Regions from separate parts of the Jeotgalicoccus sp. FSL K6-3177 genome, predicted to be linked through region 1. Evidence: riboswitches for the same ligand, from Rfam matches in the RefSeq annotation. Region 1 holds a riboswitch; each other region holds the start of a gene.
What was found. A riboswitch is a leader RNA that binds a small molecule or an ion and turns the genes downstream of it on or off. The one in region 1 is predicted to bind S-adenosylmethionine.

Region 1 (4,863 bases):
ACAATGGGAGTAAATACAGCGGTATGGTGAATGTCCAGAGTATCAGCGATATTTTCATCAGTCCTACAGGGTTTTTAAATTGTTTTACCGAGCCTATTACAATTCCTGCAATAAGAACTCCGAATCCGTCAAAAGCATTAATTATGCCAACAGTTTCCGGTGAGAACTTCAGTTCTGTAATCATCGCTTTTTCCGGATAAATCCCCATAAGAGAAGCAAAGAAATTAATAAAAGCAGCCATTATAAATACCCGGAGGAAGACGTATGAATTTTTAATGTATTCTATTCCCTGCCAGACATCATGTTTAAATTTTCCAAAGACTGAAGTGGTCTCGGGTTGACTTGAGTTCTCTAAGACATAATTCTCAGGATTGTAATACAAATCAAATTTGATAAAGAAATCTAGCAGGGTGGAAATAGCGTAAGTAATCGTAAATATTAAAATCATGATATAAAAATCAAATAAACCGAATAGCACACCGCCTATTGCCGGACCGATAATAATTGCAGAGGACATAATAGCAGAAACATAGCCCATTACTTTTTGAATGCGCTCCTTATAAAACATCTCGGTCATCGAAGTCTGAAATGTATTTGAAACAAAAGGATTAACGAGGGCGGTTAAGAAAGAGGTAATATATATCGCAAAAATATTAAACCCGTTAAAGTAGGTGAATACCAGAAGACCCGCCATAATCAATGTCAGAATGACTTCTCCTGATATGATGATTTTCCTTTTATTACCAAGATCACTCATAACTCCGGATAAGGGTAGCATCAGGGTCATAACTACGGAAGTGATTGCTAAATTAATCGCGAAGTAAAGAGCAGATCCTGTGAAATATAAAATGGAGTAGGAAACTGCGAACGTATAAATCAGGCTGCCTAAGTTTAAAGTCAGTCTGCTGAAAATATAAATTATAAAATTTAACTTCTCCCGAGATGGGACCTCCTTAGTAAATAACATAAACAACATCCCCTTTGTTTAATCTGATTAAACTTATCATATAATTATTTAAGATTGTAAGTCAAGAAATAGTTTAATATAATTAAACTAATGTAAATTGGAGTGAGTGATATGGCTTTAGGCGAACGTATAAAAGAATTGAGGAAAGAACAGGGGTTAACGCTTGTTGAACTAGCTGGAGAGAAGATTACCAAGGGCATGCTGTCTTTAATAGAGAATAATAAATCCAACCCGTCAATGGATACTCTTGAGTATTTAGCAGAGACACTCGGGGTCAGCATCAGTTATTTAACACAAGAAGGTGACAGCGAGTGGACAAAGAAAATGCTTGAGCGCAGTGAATTGTATAATTCTTTTGATTTTCCGACAGAGTTAATAAAAGAAGAAATACTTCCTAATATTGATAAAATTGCGCAGTCGAGCGACGGCATGTTAATTTATCATCTAATACGTGTCTACTACAGGTACACCGGCCAGAGGGAGAAAGCTGAAGAAATTACTGATTTGATTGAGCAGTTCTATAAAAGTATCGGACTCGAGAATCTGGCAGTTACTGATAAAATGAACAATGCGGTATCTATGCTGTACGAAAGAGATTATAAAAATGCTTACGAAACGACAAAGCAGCTGGAAGAAGACGTTGAGAAATACAAGGAATACGACAGTAATATCTATATAAATTATTTATTTTGGAGAAGCTCGTTTGCTGCAGATTTTAATGAAAAAGATTTTCTGGAATACGGAGAACTGCACTTGCAGGAATGCTATAAAAAAGAGAACTTCAAATATTTTTATTTGCAGAATTTAATACTTGGTTTGTATTATTCACATCAAGGCGATATGGAACAGGCTGAAGTTTATCAGGAAAATTTGAGGAAGTACTTATCGTTTAACCAGTCGGACAAGTATAAATTTGAAGTAGTGGATAAAAACCGTCCGATTAATGTATTTTATCTGCTGAATCAACCTGACAATATTATTGAACTTGTTGAGAACTATCTGGCAGAAATGGAAGCAGTGATTAAAAAAGAAAACGATAATCCAATGGTCAGCAGAGATTATATCAAACAGTATCTGCCGATATTTGAGCTGGAACTGGCTTATTATAGGCAGGATTATGAGTATGTTTTAGAAAACTTTGCTTATCAAATGTATGAACGTCCGCAAGCCCAGCATCCGCTGGACCGGATTTTGTTCGCTGTCAGAAGTCTGGTGTACCCGCTCAGTCTGTTTGAAACAGGGAAAGTCGAAAAGGCGAGAGAATCTTATTCAATCATTGAAGAAACTGTCGAGGATATAAAACATTCAATATATGCTAAAGAAATGCATATGATTAAGGAAATTATATTTGAACAATAAAGAGAGTGGAATGTGCATGGGCATATTCCGCTTTTTTATATTGAAAGAGATGTCGAGTACGACGGAGCTTTGGTGTCGTACTTGAACTTTCTCCCGGATACGACGGTGCTTCGGTGTCGTACTTGAACTCGCTCCCAGATACGACGGTGTTCCCGTGTCGTACTTGAACTTGTTCCCAGATACGACGGCGCTTTCGTGTCGTACTTGAACTGGTTCCCGAGTACGACGGTGCTTTGGTGTCGTACTTGAACTTTCTCCCGGATACGACGGTGCTTCGGTGTCGTACTTGAACTTGTTCCCGAGTACGACGCCATTTCTATGTCGTACTTAAACATCGCCACGGAAACTTTTAAATAAAAAATCGAATCCAGCATCTGCTGAATCCGATTGATTTTTCTCTAATTAACTTTGACTTTTGAATACTTTCTTGGGAATCCAATTAATATCGCAATAATTCCGCTGATAATCAGCAGCATTGGATAAATGGAATACGGCATAATTTCCACAGGCGAGATACCGGCGGCGAGTCCTGAAGCTGCAAGCATTTGTCCGCCGTAAGGAATGAGACCCTGGAATCCTGCAGCGAATGTATCGAGTATACTTGCAGATTTTCTCGGGTCCACTTCATATTCTTCAGCTATGTTTTTCGCGAGAGGTCCCGTCATCATTATTGAAATTGTATTATTGGCAGTGGATACGTCAGTAACGCTGACTAAACTTGCGATACCGAGTTCGGCGCCTTTTTTCGTTTTAATTCTGCCCATAATAGTATTGAGCAGGTAGGTGATACCTCCGTAATGACTGACTAGACCAATCATACCGGCTATTAGTATTGTGATAATTGAAATTTCCTGCATACCTGCAATACCTTCACCAGCCGCTGAAAACAGCGTAAATATATCGAAAGCTCCTGTCAACAAGCCGAGAAGACTTGAAATTGCTGCTCCGCTCAGCAACACGATTATGACATCGACCCCGAGGAGTGCGATAATCAGCACAGAAAGATATGGAATGACTTCAATAAAATTAAAGTCATAATTTCCTGTCTGACTAAGTGAGATGTCGGCAGTCATTAAATATAAAGTAATTATGGTCAGAATAGCGCCCGGCAGCACAATCCAAAAGTTCACTTTGAATTTATCAATCATTTTGACACCCTGAGTACGTGTAGCGACAATGGTTGTATCAGAAATAAACGATAAGTTATCACCAAACATAGCCCCGCCAATAACAGTGGCTAAAGCGAGTGCGAGTCCGATTTCAGTCTGGTCTGCGATACCAATGGCGATCGGTGCAATTGCTACAACAGTGCCTGTGCTGGTTCCCATAGCGAGTGATACAAAACAGCAGATAATAAAAATTCCGCTTAAAAGCAGACTAGGGGGAAGAAATGTTAATCCCATATTTACTGTTGAATCCACAGCTCCCATAGCTCCTGCAATGCCGGAAAAAGCACCGGAAAGCAAGAAAATAACAACTATAAGTATGACGTTTTCCTGTGCTGCGCCTTGAAAGTAAGCAGCTAATTTATCTTTAAACGGTTCTTTAAAATATAAAAAGAAACCTGCAACTGACGCAAGAATCGCTGCTAGCGGAATCGGCATAGCACTGAAATCTCCTGCCAGAAGTCCGGTACCAATGAATAAGGCTACAAATATAACTAGGGGCAGCAAGGATACCGGGCCGCCTTTTTTATTAGACATAATATTATCCTCCTATTAAAAAATCCCCATCTTTTATTTGTAAAGATAAGAGATGGGGAAGTCCTCAGCTTATCTTTGAGCGTCTGCTCCTGGAATTAGCACAGTACCAAATAGTCTGTTGCTGAGGCTTCAACGGGCCAGTCCCTTCACCTCTCTGGATAAGAATTTATTTAATTAATGAGATTAAGGATACACGCCTAACCGATAAAGGTCAATATATTAATACAGAGTGTCAAAAAGGTTTAATTTTCAGATAATGGGAAACTACTTCAATATAGACTTAAATATACAAATATATCAAATTTAATTTATTTTAAGTTTGTTACTTGCTTTTTGTAACTAAGTATATTATCATAATTAATGTGATAGTTCGAAAGCGAAGTATTAACGAAAAACAAAACTATGGAGGATGATTTAATTATGGCTAAATTTACAGCGGACACAGCGCACTCAGAATTAGAATTTCAAGTAAAACATATGATGGTAACTAAAGTTAAAGGAACTTTCGGGGAATGGTCGATTGATGTCGAAGCTGACAATATTGAAGACTTCACAACAGCAAAAATAAAAGGTAAAGCAAATGCAGCAACTATCGACACTAAAGTTGCAGACCGTGACGCTCACTTAACTTCTGCTGATTTCTTTGATGTGGAAAACCACCCAGAAATCACATTTGAATCAACTAAAATCGAAGGATCAGGCACAAAATTTGATGTGACAGGCAACTTAACTATTAAAGACGTCACTAACGAAGTGACTATTCCTGTGGAATACAACGGCCAGGGCGTAAGTCCTTTCGGACCGACAGTTTACGGTTTCGAATCTAAATTCTCA
Region 2 (4,863 bases), 120 kb from region 1:
TCAATCACTTAAGTAAGCATTTGGCAAAGTACAAGCTGCCAAAGGAAATTCACTATGTCGATAAAATTATTATGACATCGACCGGGAAGATTTCACGCAGTCAGAATCAAAAAATGTTTCTCGGCCGTTAAATACAGGTATGGAGCATTAAAGAGATAATTACTGATGTTTTTTCTTTTCGTTTACAGGCACTGGATCAAAGCCGCCTGCATGAAACGGATGGCATTTTGAAATGCGCTTAGCAGCCATGAAACTGCCCTTCATTGCGCCGTGTTCAGCGAGTGCTTCCAAAGCATAATTTGAACAGGTCGGGTAAAAGCGGCAGGTCGGCGGCGACATTGGAGAAATATATTTCTGGTAAAAATGAACGGAGCCGATTAATACTTTTTTCATTACAGCATCACCTTTTAAAATTAATACAACTATTGTAAGCTGATATATGCAAGAGTGCAACTGGGAGGATTCTATATGAAAACATTTACTGATTTTAAAGGCAGACGTGTTACATTGGAAAACAGTTACGTTGAAAATACGAAACATGTACTTATAATCCCTAAATTTAACGGCCAGTTTTTACTGACAAACCATAGAGAGAGAGGACTGGAATTCCCCGGAGGAAAAGTGGAAAATGGAGAAGCACTTGTCGAAGGTGCTCAGCGCGAACTCTATGAAGAAACGGGCGGTCTCGTGGGCGACATGCATTTTGTAGGTACATATACCGTTCACGATGGCGATGAGACATTCAGTAAAGCAGCATTTTGCTGTAATATTGAACGGCTGGATCAGCTGAAACACTATCATGAAACAAACGGTCCGATGCTGGTGGACCATATAGACGATATTCCTGAAGAAGATAAAAGTTTGCTTTTGAAAGACGATTGTATCGTTTATTTATATAATGAAGTCAGAGAAAACGGCTGTCAGTAGCGGCTGTTTAAATAAGAGAGCCCGGAACAGTGAAATTGTTCCGGGCTTTCGTCATTTTGAGAGGCTGTGTGTACGTTGTGAAATTGACAAAGTTCATAGAAGATGCTGTAAGTACGTTGTGAAATTGACAACGTACATGGAAGATGCTGCAAGTACGTTATGAAATCGACAAAGTACATGGAAGATGCTGCAAGTACGTTGTGAAATCGACAAAGTACATAGAACGTGCTACAAGTACCTTGTCAAATCAACAAAGTTCATAGTAAGTGTCCCTGTAGAAAATATGCAGCGAGCCTGCCGATTCCCAACAAAAAATCCCAGGATAATCAATATCCCGGGATTCTGCAATCAAATATATTTAAAATCCGCCTTTTTCAGCAATCGCAGCTGATTCTTCACCGAATTTTTTAAAGTTTTCTATGAACTTATCTTTAAGTCCTTGTGCTTTTTCATTGTATGCATCTTTGGATTCCCAAGTGTTGATTGGTGCAAGAATTTCTTCCGGCACACCAGTCACTGCTGTTGGAATTGATAAGCCGAACATTTCATCTTCAACGAATTCACCTAATTCGAGTTCACCGCTGATAGCACGGCGTACCATTGAACGGGTGTGTGCAAGGTTCATACGCTTGCCGACGCCGTATTCGCCGCCTGTCCAGCCTGTGTTTACAAGATAAACGTTAACTTCATGCTTGTCGATTAAATCTCCGAGCATGTTCGCATATACTGTCGCATGCAGCGGCAGGAATGGTGAACCGAAGCATGTTGAGAATACCGGCTGCGGTGTAGTAACGCCGCGTTCAGTTCCTGCAAGTTTAGATGTAAATCCGCTTAAGAAATGGTACATTGCCTGATCTTTGTTTAACTTGGCGATTGGAGGAAGTACTCCAAATGCATCTGCTGTTAAGAAGATGATTGTTTTTGGATGTCCTGCAACTGAAGGAATGCGCGCATTATCGATATGGTCAATCGGATAAGCTGCACGTGTATTCTCAGTCAGTGAACCGTCATCGTAATCAGGATTGCCGTCTTCATCGATAACTACGTTCTCAAGTACCGAACCAAATTTAATCGCTTCAAAGATTTCAGGTTCTTTTTCTTTTGATAAATTAATAGTTTTAGCGTAACAGCCGCCTTCGATGTTAAATACACCATCGTCATTCCAGCCGTGCTCATCGTCACCGATAAGATCGCGTTCCGGGTCTGCAGAAAGCGTCGTTTTACCTGTACCTGATAAACCGAAGAATAATGCAACATCTTTGTTTTCGCCGACGTTGGCACTGCAGTGCATGCTGAGCACGCCTTCTTCAGGAAGCAGGTAGTTCATAATTGAGAAGATTGATTTCTTCATTTCTCCGCCGTATTCAGTACCGCCGATAAGAATGATTTTCTTTTCTAATGATACAAGGACGAATACTTCAGAACCCGTACCATCGACTTCAGGGTCTGCTTTAAAAGTAGGTGCAGATACAATCGTAAATTCAGGATCGATTGCAAGTGCTTCTTCTTTTGTTTCAGGACGGATAAACATTGTTTTCGCAAACATGTTGTGCCAGCTGAACTCATTGACAACCTGAAGTTTCAGTTGTGTATGCGGGTCTGCGCCGGCATAGCCGTTAAAGACAAATAATTCTTCTTTGTCATTTAAATATGTAGTAACTTTATCGAATAAGTTATCGAAAATTTCCTGTGAAATAGGCTGGTTGACCTCGCCCCAGTCAATCTTGCTGTCGGATACGCTGTCTCTGACGATAAAACGGTCTTTCGGGCTGCGGCCTGTGTATTCTCCAGTCTGCGCGCGAAGTGCTCCTGTATTTGTAAGTACAGCCTCTTTGCGTCGTAAAGATGCTTCGACAAGTTCAGCGTTTGATAATTGTTTGTGAGTAGAAGGTTTATTAACAAGACCTTCGATTAAACTTTTATGGTTAACCATGATTCGCCTCCAAGTATTTTCATTAACGAAGTATTTAGAAATTAGTATAACACATTCGTTTTTATGTTTACACAATAACAGGATAAGGTTTTTGAATATTGAATTGTTTTTTGCAATGCTGATCCATAAGATAAATTTATATATCATTATAAAAGTTATAAGTATATGTTTATAAAATTAAGGATTTTTCACAGCTTGCTTTTGGGTTTTATAATTTAATTATCTAAAAAGCTGCTGCAAATAAAACTTGTTAATCTTGATTTGCCCATTCCAATAATGTAAGATGAATAATAAGTTATCTCTTATCAAGAGGTGGTGGAGGGATTCAAACCCTGTGAAGCCAGAGCAACCTCCTTTTCAAGAAAGGTGCTAAAGAATGCAGAGTAATTCTGACCGATAAGAGAAAAGGGCGAGCCTTTTTCTCTGTTTATTATGGAGAAAAAGGCTTTATTTTTTGCTTTGAAGAGATGGCTAAATGAGCTTTAAGAGGAGATTTTATAAATGTCAGAACGTAAATTATTTACTTCAGAGTCAGTCACAGAAGGTCACCCGGATAAAATTGCAGACCAGATTTCAGATGCGATTCTCGATGCAATCTTAGAAGGCGACCCGTATGCGCGTGTTGCCTGTGAAACAGTAGTCAACACAGGTCTTGCGATGATTGTCGGGGAAATCAGCACAGAAACTTACGTCGATATTCCAAGAACAGTGAGAGAAACCGTTAAGGAAATCGGCTATGTCGATGCGAAGTACGGTTATGATTATAAAACAATGTCTGTCTTAACGGGAATTGATGAGCAGTCAGAGGACATCGCTGTCGGTGTAAACAACGCTTTTGAAACCCGCGAATCACAAGGAGTTTCAACAGGTGCAGGCGACCAGGGCTTAATGTTCGGTTACGCGACGAACGAAACGAAAGAGTTTATGCCGCTGCCGATTTCATTAGCGCACAAAATTTCACGCCGTTTAACAGAAGTGCGTAAAGATAATACAATTTCCTATCTGCGTCCGGACGGCAAATCACAGGTAACGGTTGAATACGATGAAAACGGCAAACCGTCAAGAGTCGATACGATTGTTATCTCTACCCAGCATCATGAAAATATTCCGGCGACACAAATCTACGATGATTTATTAGAATACGTGATTCAGGAAGTAGTTCCTGAAAATCTCATAGATGAAGAAACTAAATATTTCATCAACCCGACAGGCAGATTTGTAATTGGCGGACCGCAAGGGGATGCGGGTCTGACAGGACGTAAAATTATCGTCGATACTTACGGAGGCTACGCTCGTCACGGCGGCGGCGCCTTCAGCGGCAAAGACCCGACAAAAGTTGACCGTTCCGCAGCTTATGCAGCACGTTATATTGCAAAAAATATCGTAGCGAGCGGTGCGGCGGAAAAATGTGAAATTCAGCTGGCTTATGCCATCGGCGTATCCCAGCCGGTATCTATTGCGGTCGATACTTTTAATACAGGAAAATACGACGAAGAAAAAATTACAAAAGTCATCAGAGAACTGTTTAATTTATCACCAGATGGTATTATAGATATGCTAAACTTGAGAAGACCAATTTATAAACAGACTGCGAGTTATGGACATTTTGGTCGTACGGACATCGACTTGCCTTGGGAGAGACTGGATAAGGTCGATGCACTGAAAGATCTTCTTAGAAATAGCTAATTTAAGCAGTTGCGAAAGAGAGGAATAATATGAATACTAATATTTTTACAGATCCGATATTTATCGCGGTCGCAGCAGTGCTTCTCATCATTGCAATCTGGTTTTTAGTATATTACTTTAAACACCGCAATGAAGTGAAAACTGTGGAACAAACTTATTCGAAAGAAAAAGATTCACTCGTTGAGAAATACGAAAGTGAACATGAGGAAGAACGTTTAGAGCACAAGAAAGAAATGTCCGCTTTAAATGAAAAATATCATAATGATACGACACTTCTCGATAACAAACTTTCGAGCCTGCATCAGTTTACTGTAGAT
Region 3 (4,863 bases), 650 kb from region 1:
GTATAACCGTTCTCTTCCAAGACGGGTTTTAAGGCAAAAGATGCCATATCTGCAAATGGTCCGCTCGATGCACCAATGGTAATCACTTCACCCTCGTCTTCATATAGAAGTATGCTAGTGCCGGCTATAACGGCTAAAGTGCCAATTAAAAATATTATAATTCCGCGCATTATTTCTCCTCCGTTCTGTTAGAGATAAAGTCTCCAGCCCACTGGACAATCTGCACGATAACAACGAGGACGACTACTGTCACAATCATCGTCAGCGTGTCATATCGGTAATAGCCGTAACGGATTGCAAGGTCGCCGACCCCGCCTCCGCCTACAACACCCGCAGTTGCACTGAAGGCGATAATTGAAATTATCGTCAGTGTGATTGCCTGCGCGATGCTTTTCTTCGCTTCCGGCAGCAGCACATCCGTAACGATTAAATAAAGCGGAGCACCGCCTGCAATACTCGCTTCGATTACACCGTCTTTTACACTGTTAAAACTGGATTCAACGAGACGTGCAAACAGCGGCACTGCTGCAATTGACAGAGCAACACTTGCAAAAACCGGGCCGTGTGAAGCATTAACGAGCCAGGTCGCAAACGGCATAATCGCCACAATCAGAATAATAAAAGGAAACGACCTGATAATATTCACAAGCCAGCCGAGCACGCTGTTTAAAGGTTTAATTTTAAACAGCAGCGGATGCTGCGTAATGTAAAGCAGAATACCGAGCGGCAGCCCGATTAACACTGCAAAAAATATTGAAATAGAAACCATCAGCGCTGTCTCGAGCAAAGCACGGTACAGCAACGGCCAAAGCTGGCTGAAATTATCCAATGTAACCCACCCTTTCGATTCCCGTTGTTTTATCGATATGTGTTTTAAGACGTTCTATTTCCTGAGCATCTCCGGATACTTGAAACATTAAAAAGCCGAGCGGTTTTTCTTTAATATATTCAATTCTTCCGTTGAGAATGCTTATATTCAAATCAAAATTCCTGTACAGCTGATTTAAATAATTCTCCTCGGCGTTTTCACTTAAAAACTGAATGGTAATAACTTGATTACCCGGCGTTTCTTTAATTTGCGACGGGATTTCAAAGTTATATATCTCCTGAACGAAATCTTTCGTAATTTCTTCTTTAGGATGACTGAACACGCTGTACGTTTCGCCGCTTTCAATAATTTCACCGCCGGACATTACGCCTACCCGATCTGCAATTTCTTTAATAACTTCCATTTCGTGAGTAATAATCACAATGGTAATACCGAGAGTTTTGTTGATATTTTTCAGCAAGTTTAAAATACTTTTCGTCGTATCCGGATCAAGCGCACTCGTCGCTTCGTCACATAAGAGAATATCCGGGTTATTGGCAAGTGCTCTCGCGATACCGACACGCTGTTTTTGCCCGCCGCTTAAATTTGATGCATTGATAGATGATTTATCGTTTAAACCAACGAGTTTCAGTAACTCTTCAATTCTTGCGGGCACATCTTTTTTACTGTATTTGCTCGCTTTCAGTACAAATTCTATATTCTCATAAACTGTCTTTGACTCGATTAAGTTAAACTGCTGGAAAATCATGCCGATTTTCTGCCGGCGAATCCTGAGAGCCTTTGGTGTCAGTTCGGTAAGATTATCTTCTCCAACGATGACAGAACCTGCCGAAGGTTTCTCAAGCAGATTAATCAGTCTTAAAAGAGTACTTTTCCCGACCCCGGAATAACCGATTAGACCGTAAATTTCACCGGTTTCGACCTTCAGGGATGTCGGCTTTAATGCCTCAACACTTCTGCCTTTTAAATGATACGTTTTTGAAACGTTATTCAGCTGAATGCTCATGAATTCCCTCCTCTATGTAATAAAAAAAACCATTTATCTAAATAGACAAATGGCGATGTGTGATTATCTTCCAAGCCTCTGCCTGCAGGAATTAGCACAGTACTTAAAAGCCTGCTGCTGAGACTTCCCAGGGCCTGATCCCTCCGTCTCTCTGGATAATTTCTTATTTAATTGTATTTCATACTAGTCTAACCAGAATTAATTGTCAAACAATTTTTAATAATTTCTAATCAGCCCGCTGCTACAGTACCTTTATATGTAAACCTGCCGCGGCAGTGTCTGCATATATACCGTTTATCGTAACCTTTAACCCTTTTCGTAAACTCGTAGCTGCATTTTCTGCACTCATATAAATAGGCCTGCCCCTTGTATTTATAGCTCCGGGTTTTGGCAATGCCGAGGCGTTCCAGCGTCTCCGTAAATTCACGATCCGAATCTCTGTAAGGTTTCTTTAGTGTGTACAGTGCATAATGAACACATTCGTGGTAGAGCACATCGAGAATGATTTCCCTGGAGTTATTAACGAGAAAAGTGTGGGACATAACAATTTCTTTCGAAACAACCTGCTTCTTCTGATATTTTATTTGAAACACGCCGAGCTTAGATTTCATTCTTTTTGATATTCTGATTGGAATTTCGAGTGTGAGTCCGAAATTTTCAGCGAGAAATTTACGGGCACAGCTGTGTAATTCATCACTGTTCATAATATGTTCACCTTCTTAGTGTTTAAATAGCCTTAAAAAAGGCAACAAAAAAAGGGAGATCCAAAGTCTCCCTAACAGATAAATAATATAATATGATATCTAGGCCAAAGGCACTATCGAAGAACGACTTAGTTAATGATATGAAGAGTATAGCTTTAACTTTTGTTTGTGCGTTCTGTTATGTATTTCTTAATATATTCTCATTATATTTTAATGTTCAAAACATTTCAAGCCTATCAGCGAATTTCTTTTACTTTGTAACGTGTTTGTAATAAACGTAGTAAAATTTCCATGAAATTATTTCTCTTTAGTGTAATTATTGACTATTACCTTTAAAATAGCAAATTATTAACTGAAATATATGCGGAAATATTTCAACTTAATTTTCGGCAGCTGCAAGGACAATATGCATATCCACCGTAATTTCTTTATTCCCCTTATCCGCAAATCTCTCTATCTGAGCTGTATCTGCATGCCAGCCGAGCGGTGTCATGGAGATTAAATCTTTCAGTGCAGCAGCGTCAAGAAATTTCGTATAAGTTATCCGTTCTTCTTTCACAAGCCTAACATTCTTCTTCATTAATTCAAGTGTATCATTGTTTTCATATTCTTTCCCGTCTGTATCGCTGAACAACTCCCTGCGGAGTTCTTTTAAATACCCGCTGCCCGGGATCACTTTTATAATTATACCGTCTTCAGCTAAAATCCTTTTAAATTCAGAGTAATTTGCAGGCGATAAAAAATTCAGTATGAATTTGCAGGACTTGTCACTAAGCGGCGGGTTCGCAAGATCTCCAACAATCCACAATGGATTTCCGTAATTTTTCGCCGCCATTAAGATACCCTCTTTTGAAATGTCCAGGCCGATACCCGTCAATGTTTCTGTATTTACTTTATCAAGTATCGTCTGCAAATGAGACCCTTCGCCGGAACCCGCGTCAAACAGCAGTGAATCTTCTGCTGAATGTTTTATTATTATATCTGCAATTTTATTGTGTACCGGTTCATATAATTTTTCATCACAGATTATTTTTTGACGCGCATTAAATAATGCATCATCGTACTGGGTACCCACAGACTTTTTAAGAATATTTACATAGCCCTGCTTGGCGAAATCAAAAGTGTGATTATTGACGCAGACCAGACTTTTCAGCTCTCTCACTTCCACAGGTTCATGACAAAGCGGACATCTTAATTTTCTGCTTATATTTTGTGCAGTCATTGCACTCTTTTCTCTTTTTTTCATTTAAAATCCCTGCCTGAACTTATATTAAAATAAAAATATTACCACGCCGACTGTGAAGAAGACCAGACCGATAATCGCGGGAATAAACGCCGCTACTGTCTGTACCTTTGTGCCGCCGATTAAACAGCGCTTTGGTTTTTCCGGGTCGTACAAAACAATCAGTTCATATCCTATCGGGTAACCATTGTTAATCGACCCGTGAGCGGTCACATTTTTCTTTCTTCTGTAAATGACGCCGCCTGCTTCATATTCAATAACCGGATAAAGGTTATTATCGCTGCCCTGCACTTTATCGACAACCTTCCCTGTCGTTTCTGCGGTACATTTTCGTTTTTTTACTGCGACTCCGAAAACATAAATTATCAGTGATATTAAAATCATAAAAAGTCCTACGGACCCGAAAATCACAGTTAAAATCTGCTGGTCTGACATAACGACACTCCTGTTGAATTTCCATTATAGTTTCAAGGAATAATTATATCACAGGATAATGTTAAGGATTGTAAAAATAAATGCAGCTGTTTAAAATACATGTTATCTTTTACATAAGACTACATGCCTAGGAGAAATTAATGAACAAACTCAGAATATTGTTAGAAATATTTTTGGTATCGACAAGACTCGGTTTAACATCCTTCGGCGGCCCGACAGCCCACCTCGGTTATTTCCATGCTGAATATGTTGAAAGAAAAAAGTGGATGAGTGAAAAAAGCTATGCGGATTTAGTCGCACTCTCACAATTTCTGCCGGGACCTGCATCGAGCCAGGTCGGTATCGGTGTCGGTGTAATGCGAGGCGGTGTGCTCGGCGGACTGACATCATTTATCGGTTTTACCCTACCCTCTGTTATAGTATTGATGATTTTTGCTTCCCTGATGACAACTTTTGATATCAGCGAAGCAGGTTGGATACACGGTTTGAAAATTGTTGCCGTTGTTATCGTACTCCACGCGATTATGGGAATGAGTAAAAATCTCACACCGGATATAGAAAGAAAAGTAATCGCACTCTTTGCACTGGTCGCGACTCTGCTCTTTCAATCGGTGTTTACCCAGGTCGGTGTTATTCTGATTGCAGC
Region 4 (4,863 bases), 1.1 Mb from region 1:
CCGGTCGTTATCGGAGTCGATGCGACAATCAGACAAAACCTGTATTACGTTATCGCCCTCGTGCCTGTGCCGTTTATCCTGCTTGGAACGTTCGGCTGGATATTCTTTACCGTCTCGCTGATTCTGACTTTAGGATGGCTTTTCCTGTCTGTGAAAGGATTGCAGACTGATAATAAAGAGCGCTGGGCCAATATTAATTTAAAATATTCACTGATATATCTAATCATCTTATTTATGCTGATGATTGTGCTGACGATATAAAACAAGCCTGAAATGAATGATTGAGACTGGTCATTTCAGGCTTGTTTTTTAAGTCATTTTGGATAGACAGTTCTTTTCGTCAAAATCAAAAAAGCACTCACAGAGGAGTGCTTTTAAAGCATCGTTACTATTCAGCTGGAATAATAGTGCCGTCGTATTCTTCTTCAATGAACTGAACCATTTCTTCCGACTGCAGCACTTCGATTAATCTTTGCAGTTCCGGACGTTCTTCATCGCCTGTTCTTACGGCAATAAGGTTAGCGTAAGGTGAATCCCCTTCTTCTACAGCGATTGAATCTTCCACCGGGCTTAAGCCCCCGTCAATCGCGAAGTTAGCGTTGATAATTACTGCCGGCGCCTCGTTATTTTCATACATACTTACCAGCAGCTCAGGTGCTGTATTGTTATCGAACTCAAAATTGTGAGGATTTTCTGTTATATCATCAAATGTCGCATCCTGGATTTCGATGCCTTCTTCGATTTCAACCAGACCTGCATTTACGAAGAATGACAGGAAACGTCCTTCTTCAGCAGGGTTATTCGACACTAAAATTGTCGACCCGTCAGGAATATCTTCCAGTGAATCATAATCGTTTGAATATACTGCCATTGGCTCGATATGTACGTTGCCGATGCTTGTTAAATCATAACCGTGCGATTCAGTTTCACCATCTAAGTAAGGTGTGTGCTGGAAGAAATTAGCGTCCACTTCTTCATCAGCAAGCAATCTGTTAGGCGTAGTGTAATCGTTAACGATTTCCACGTTAACTGTGATATCTTCTTCAGCTAAAATATCAGCTGCTCTTTCTAAAATTTCAGCGTGCGGTGCAGGTGATGCCGCAACTGAGATTTCAGCCGGCTCTCCTTCATTACTTTCTTCTGAGTCCGAACCGTTACCGCATGCTACTAAAACTAATACGAGTGCAAACAGAGTGACAATATCAAAAATCTTCTTCATGTAATAGCCTCTTTTCATTATAGTTTTTATTGTTAGATCAGCGTTTATCGACTGCTTTTGACAGAGTATCTCCAATAATCTGGATGATAAAAACGATGATCAGAATTACTACAGTTGCAACGAGTGTGACATCCGGCTGGTTTCTTGTGAAGCCGACCATATAGGCGAGGTTACCAAGACCTCCCGCACCGATTACTCCGGCTATTGCAGTAGAGCCGACAAGCATAATTGATGTCACCGTGATACCGGAAATCAGAGCAGGCAGCGATTCCGGAATTAGCACTTTCCAAATGATAGTCCACGTGTTCGCTCCCGTCGATTCAGCCGCTTCAATAACACCCTTGTCGATTTCCTTCAGACCGATTTCAACGAGACGGGCAAAGAAGGGCGCTGCGCCGATAATCAGTGCAGGAAGTGCACCATTTGAACCCATTACCGTTCCCATAATTGCTTTTGTGAACGGCATAATTAAAATAATTAAAATGATGAACGGTATTGCTCTGAACAGGTTAACAATAAATGATGTTGCGCCATAAACCGGTTTTGACACACCGTTATGACTTTTATTTGATAAGAATAAAATAATACCGAGTATCAGCCCGATCAGGAAGGCCAGTGCAGTTGCTATCACGGTCATATAAATTGTTTCGTAAGTCGCTTCTAAAACTGCATCCCATTTCACGTTTTCGAAGGCGAACATTTCTTTAAATGCTGTCAGAAATTCATTCATTTACTTTCAACCTCCAGCGTGACATCGTGTTTTTTAAACTCTGCAGTAATTTGTTCAAGTGTTTCCTGATTAATATCGAGGGCGATATAAAGATGCCCGTATGACTCCTGATTCGTCTGCTTAATATTTCCTGACAGGATATTTACATCAAGACCGTAATTCCGGATAACTTGTGAGACAATCGGCGATTTTGTACGGGTGCCGACAAATGTCAGCTTGACGATAGTTGAAGTCGGGAAGGCTTCTTTTATTTCCTCCATCGCTACTGCGTGGTCGTCATCCGAAATATCATCCTTAACGAAACGTTTCGTTACATTTGACTGAGGATTCTGGAACAGTTCGATAACCGGCCCGACTTCCACTACTTTACCGTTTTCCATGACAGCTGCACGGTCGCATATTTTTCTGATAACATGCATTTCGTGCGTAATCAGCACGATGGTCAAGTTCATCTTTTTCGTAATATCGACGAGCAGGTCAAGCACCTCATCTGTCGTTTCAGGATCCAGAGCACTGGTCGCTTCATCGCACAGCAGAACCTGCGGTTCATTCGACAGCGCTCTCGCAATGCCGACGCGCTGTTTCTGGCCGCCGGACAGCTCACTCGGATAGTTGTTTTCGCGGCCTTCCAGACCAACCAGCCTTATCAGTTCCGAAACACGCAGCTGCCGTTCTTTTTTAGGTACACCTGCGATTTCCAGCGGAAAGCTGATATTTTCAGCGACTGTTCGTGACCAGAGCAGGTTAAAATGCTGAAATATCATCGATACTTTTTGACGTTTTTGCCGCAGTTCTTTCATCGTCATGCCGCTGATTTCATCACCGGTTACTGTAACAGTCCCTTCCGTCGGCTGCTCCAGTCCATTCAAGAGACGAATCAGCGTGGATTTGCCGGCGCCCGAGTAGCCGATAACTCCAAAAATTTCACCTTTCTTCACATTCAGACCGACATTATCTACTGCCGTTATATTTTGATTTTTAGTTTTAAATATTTTAGTCACATTACTAATATCTATCATTATATATAAATCCCTTCCCTTTCCAGGAGAACAATTAAAAAAACCTACTCCAAAAATGAGTAGGCTTTTAAACGTTCATTACGCCTCTCATCTGAGGATATTAATCCAGTGATTTGGCACCTTGTCACGATGACGGTTGCCGTGGCTTCTAAGGGCACATCCCTCCACCACTCTTGATAAGAGTTAATATTTGATTGAAATTCATATTATCAGACTATTCTTTATTAGTCAATCAGAAATTCTTCCAGAACTTCGTTTAAATAAGTAACAGATTGAAATGCGTAGACTTCCCTGACAAGTTTGCCGTTTTTAAACAGCAGCAGTGCTGGCGCAGAACGAATCTGATATTTATCTATCAGTGTTTTATAAAAATTTAAGTTGATGCGTTCATAGCTGATTTCTCTTGCAGAAGCAGCGACGCTGAGCATCGTTTCTGAGATATCGCATGTTTTGCACATCGTTGCATAGCCGAAAATAATATAATACTCTCTATCCTGTATATTCTTTAATATATTTTCCGTTGAAATTGTTTCCTTCACGATAAAACTTACCTTTCATTATTAGGCTCGTATCTACATAAAAACCGTGTCTGAGCAAGAGGTTTGCAAGGTAGTCATGCGGACAGCGTCCGACTTCCCCGAATTTGGGATCTATATAAATATGAGTACTTTCACTAAGATGTTTTTTAAACCATTTACGAATTTTTCTTCCTTCCTTATCCGCATCGGATAAAATGAATATTTGAGAATCGCCAAGCTGATCAATAATCTCATCCAGTTTTGAAATACCCATCGTACCGAAGGTGCAAATTATCTGTACAGGTTCCACCAGCACTTCTTCCAATCTGCGCTTATCCGTTTTTCCCTCAACAATGAGTACTTTATCAGAAAGATTCATCCGTATCACCCTTAGTTAAATTTTTAATATAAATTCACTTTAAGCAATAAATATAGGTTTTAAAAAAACTCCGGACAAAAGTCCAGAGCTAAGTTATTATTTCTCGATTACTGCCTGGTAACCAGCAGCATCAAGAAGGTTATCTAATTCGCTTTCATCTGAAAGTTCAACTTTCAGCATCCAAGCACCTTCGTATGGATTTTCGTTAACAAGTTCCGGACTGTCCTCAAGCTCTTCGTTAACAGCAACTATAGAACCGGAAACCGGTGCATATAATTCAGAAACAGTTTTCACTGATTCCACGCTGCCGAAAGAATCACCTGTAGAGATGTCGTCGCCTTCTTCTGGAAGTTCGACAAATACGATATCTCCAAGTTCAGACTGTGCAAAGTCAGTAATACCGATTGTTACAGTATTTCCTTCAACTTTAATCCACTCATGATCTTCGCTGTACTTTAAATCTTGTGGTAATGACACGCTAAAACCTCCCTTTTAACTTATCATACTTATTGTTGCACAATTGCCATACTTTAGGCAAGTGAATTAATTCAATAATGCATTTTTATAAGTTTCTTCTTTAAAACCTAATAACACATCATCATCAAGTACAACCATCGGCCGCTTAATCAGCATGCCGTCACTTGCGAGCAGTTCCAGTTTCTCTTCTTCACTCAAATCATGAAGACGTTCTTTTAATCCGAGCTCTTTAAATTTAGTGCCCCGCTTGTTAAAAAAGTCATCAATTGAATGCGACGATTTGTCGAGGATACCTTTCAGCGTATCTTTAGCCGGTACATGCTTAACCATGTCAATTTCAGTAAACTCCAGATTATTATCTGCTAAAAACTTTTTGCCCTTGCGGCAAGTCGTGCATTTAGGGTATTCGTAAAATGTAATCATAGTTATCCTCCCGAATAAGAAATTATTCTTACACTTATAATACCCCAGATAAAGTAAATTAGACATATGCAAAAACGAAAAAAGTCCGAAACCTCAGG

Region 2: another riboswitch for S-adenosylmethionine. It lies ahead of metK (methionine adenosyltransferase); the one in region 1 lies ahead of MHH58_RS08865 (Na+/H+ antiporter NhaC family protein).
Region 3: another riboswitch for S-adenosylmethionine. It lies ahead of MHH58_RS05520 (methionine ABC transporter ATP-binding protein); the one in region 1 lies ahead of MHH58_RS08865 (Na+/H+ antiporter NhaC family protein).
Region 4: another riboswitch for S-adenosylmethionine. It lies ahead of MHH58_RS03405 (methionine ABC transporter ATP-binding protein); the one in region 1 lies ahead of MHH58_RS08865 (Na+/H+ antiporter NhaC family protein).

What each region holds. Positions count from the first base shown of each region.
Region 1 covers NZ_JBBOSK010000001.1:1,770,564-1,775,426, reverse strand. The annotation lists gene MHH58_RS08875 (MFS transporter) at 1-967, opposite strand, end outside; gene MHH58_RS08870 (helix-turn-helix domain-containing protein) at 1,079-2,326, shown strand; gene MHH58_RS08865 (Na+/H+ antiporter NhaC family protein) at 2,725-4,029, opposite strand; SAM riboswitch class I at 4,096-4,194, opposite strand; gene MHH58_RS08860 (YceI family protein) at 4,450-4,863, shown strand, end outside.
Region 2 covers NZ_JBBOSK010000001.1:1,648,065-1,652,927, reverse strand. The annotation lists gene menE (o-succinylbenzoate--CoA ligase) at 1-131, shown strand, start outside; gene yidD (membrane protein insertion efficiency factor YidD) at 160-393, opposite strand; gene ytkD (RNA deprotection pyrophosphohydrolase) at 469-927, shown strand; gene pckA (phosphoenolpyruvate carboxykinase (ATP)) at 1,286-2,860, opposite strand; SAM riboswitch class I at 3,160-3,263, shown strand; gene metK (methionine adenosyltransferase) at 3,362-4,546, shown strand; gene MHH58_RS08160 (nuclease-related domain-containing protein) at 4,576-4,863, shown strand, end outside.
Region 3 covers NZ_JBBOSK010000001.1:1,119,560-1,124,422, reverse strand. The annotation lists gene MHH58_RS05530 (MetQ/NlpA family ABC transporter substrate-binding protein) at 1-170, opposite strand, end outside; gene MHH58_RS05525 (methionine ABC transporter permease) at 170-829, opposite strand; gene MHH58_RS05520 (methionine ABC transporter ATP-binding protein) at 822-1,835, opposite strand; SAM riboswitch class I at 1,896-1,997, opposite strand; gene MHH58_RS05515 (SprT family zinc-dependent metalloprotease) at 2,066-2,539, opposite strand; gene MHH58_RS05510 (putative RNA methyltransferase) at 2,919-3,785, opposite strand; gene MHH58_RS05505 (DUF3592 domain-containing protein) at 3,810-4,217, opposite strand; gene MHH58_RS05500 (chromate transporter) at 4,358-4,863, shown strand, end outside.
Region 4 covers NZ_JBBOSK010000001.1:664,474-669,336, reverse strand. The annotation lists gene cyoE (heme o synthase) at 1-261, shown strand, start outside; gene MHH58_RS03415 (MetQ/NlpA family ABC transporter substrate-binding protein) at 389-1,219, opposite strand; gene MHH58_RS03410 (methionine ABC transporter permease) at 1,257-1,949, opposite strand; gene MHH58_RS03405 (methionine ABC transporter ATP-binding protein) at 1,946-2,968, opposite strand; SAM riboswitch class I at 3,053-3,151, opposite strand; gene MHH58_RS03400 (thioredoxin domain-containing protein) at 3,193-3,507, opposite strand; gene MHH58_RS03395 (toprim domain-containing protein) at 3,458-3,865, opposite strand; gene gcvH (glycine cleavage system protein GcvH) at 3,962-4,342, opposite strand; gene MHH58_RS03385 (Spx/MgsR family RNA polymerase-binding regulatory protein) at 4,409-4,765, opposite strand.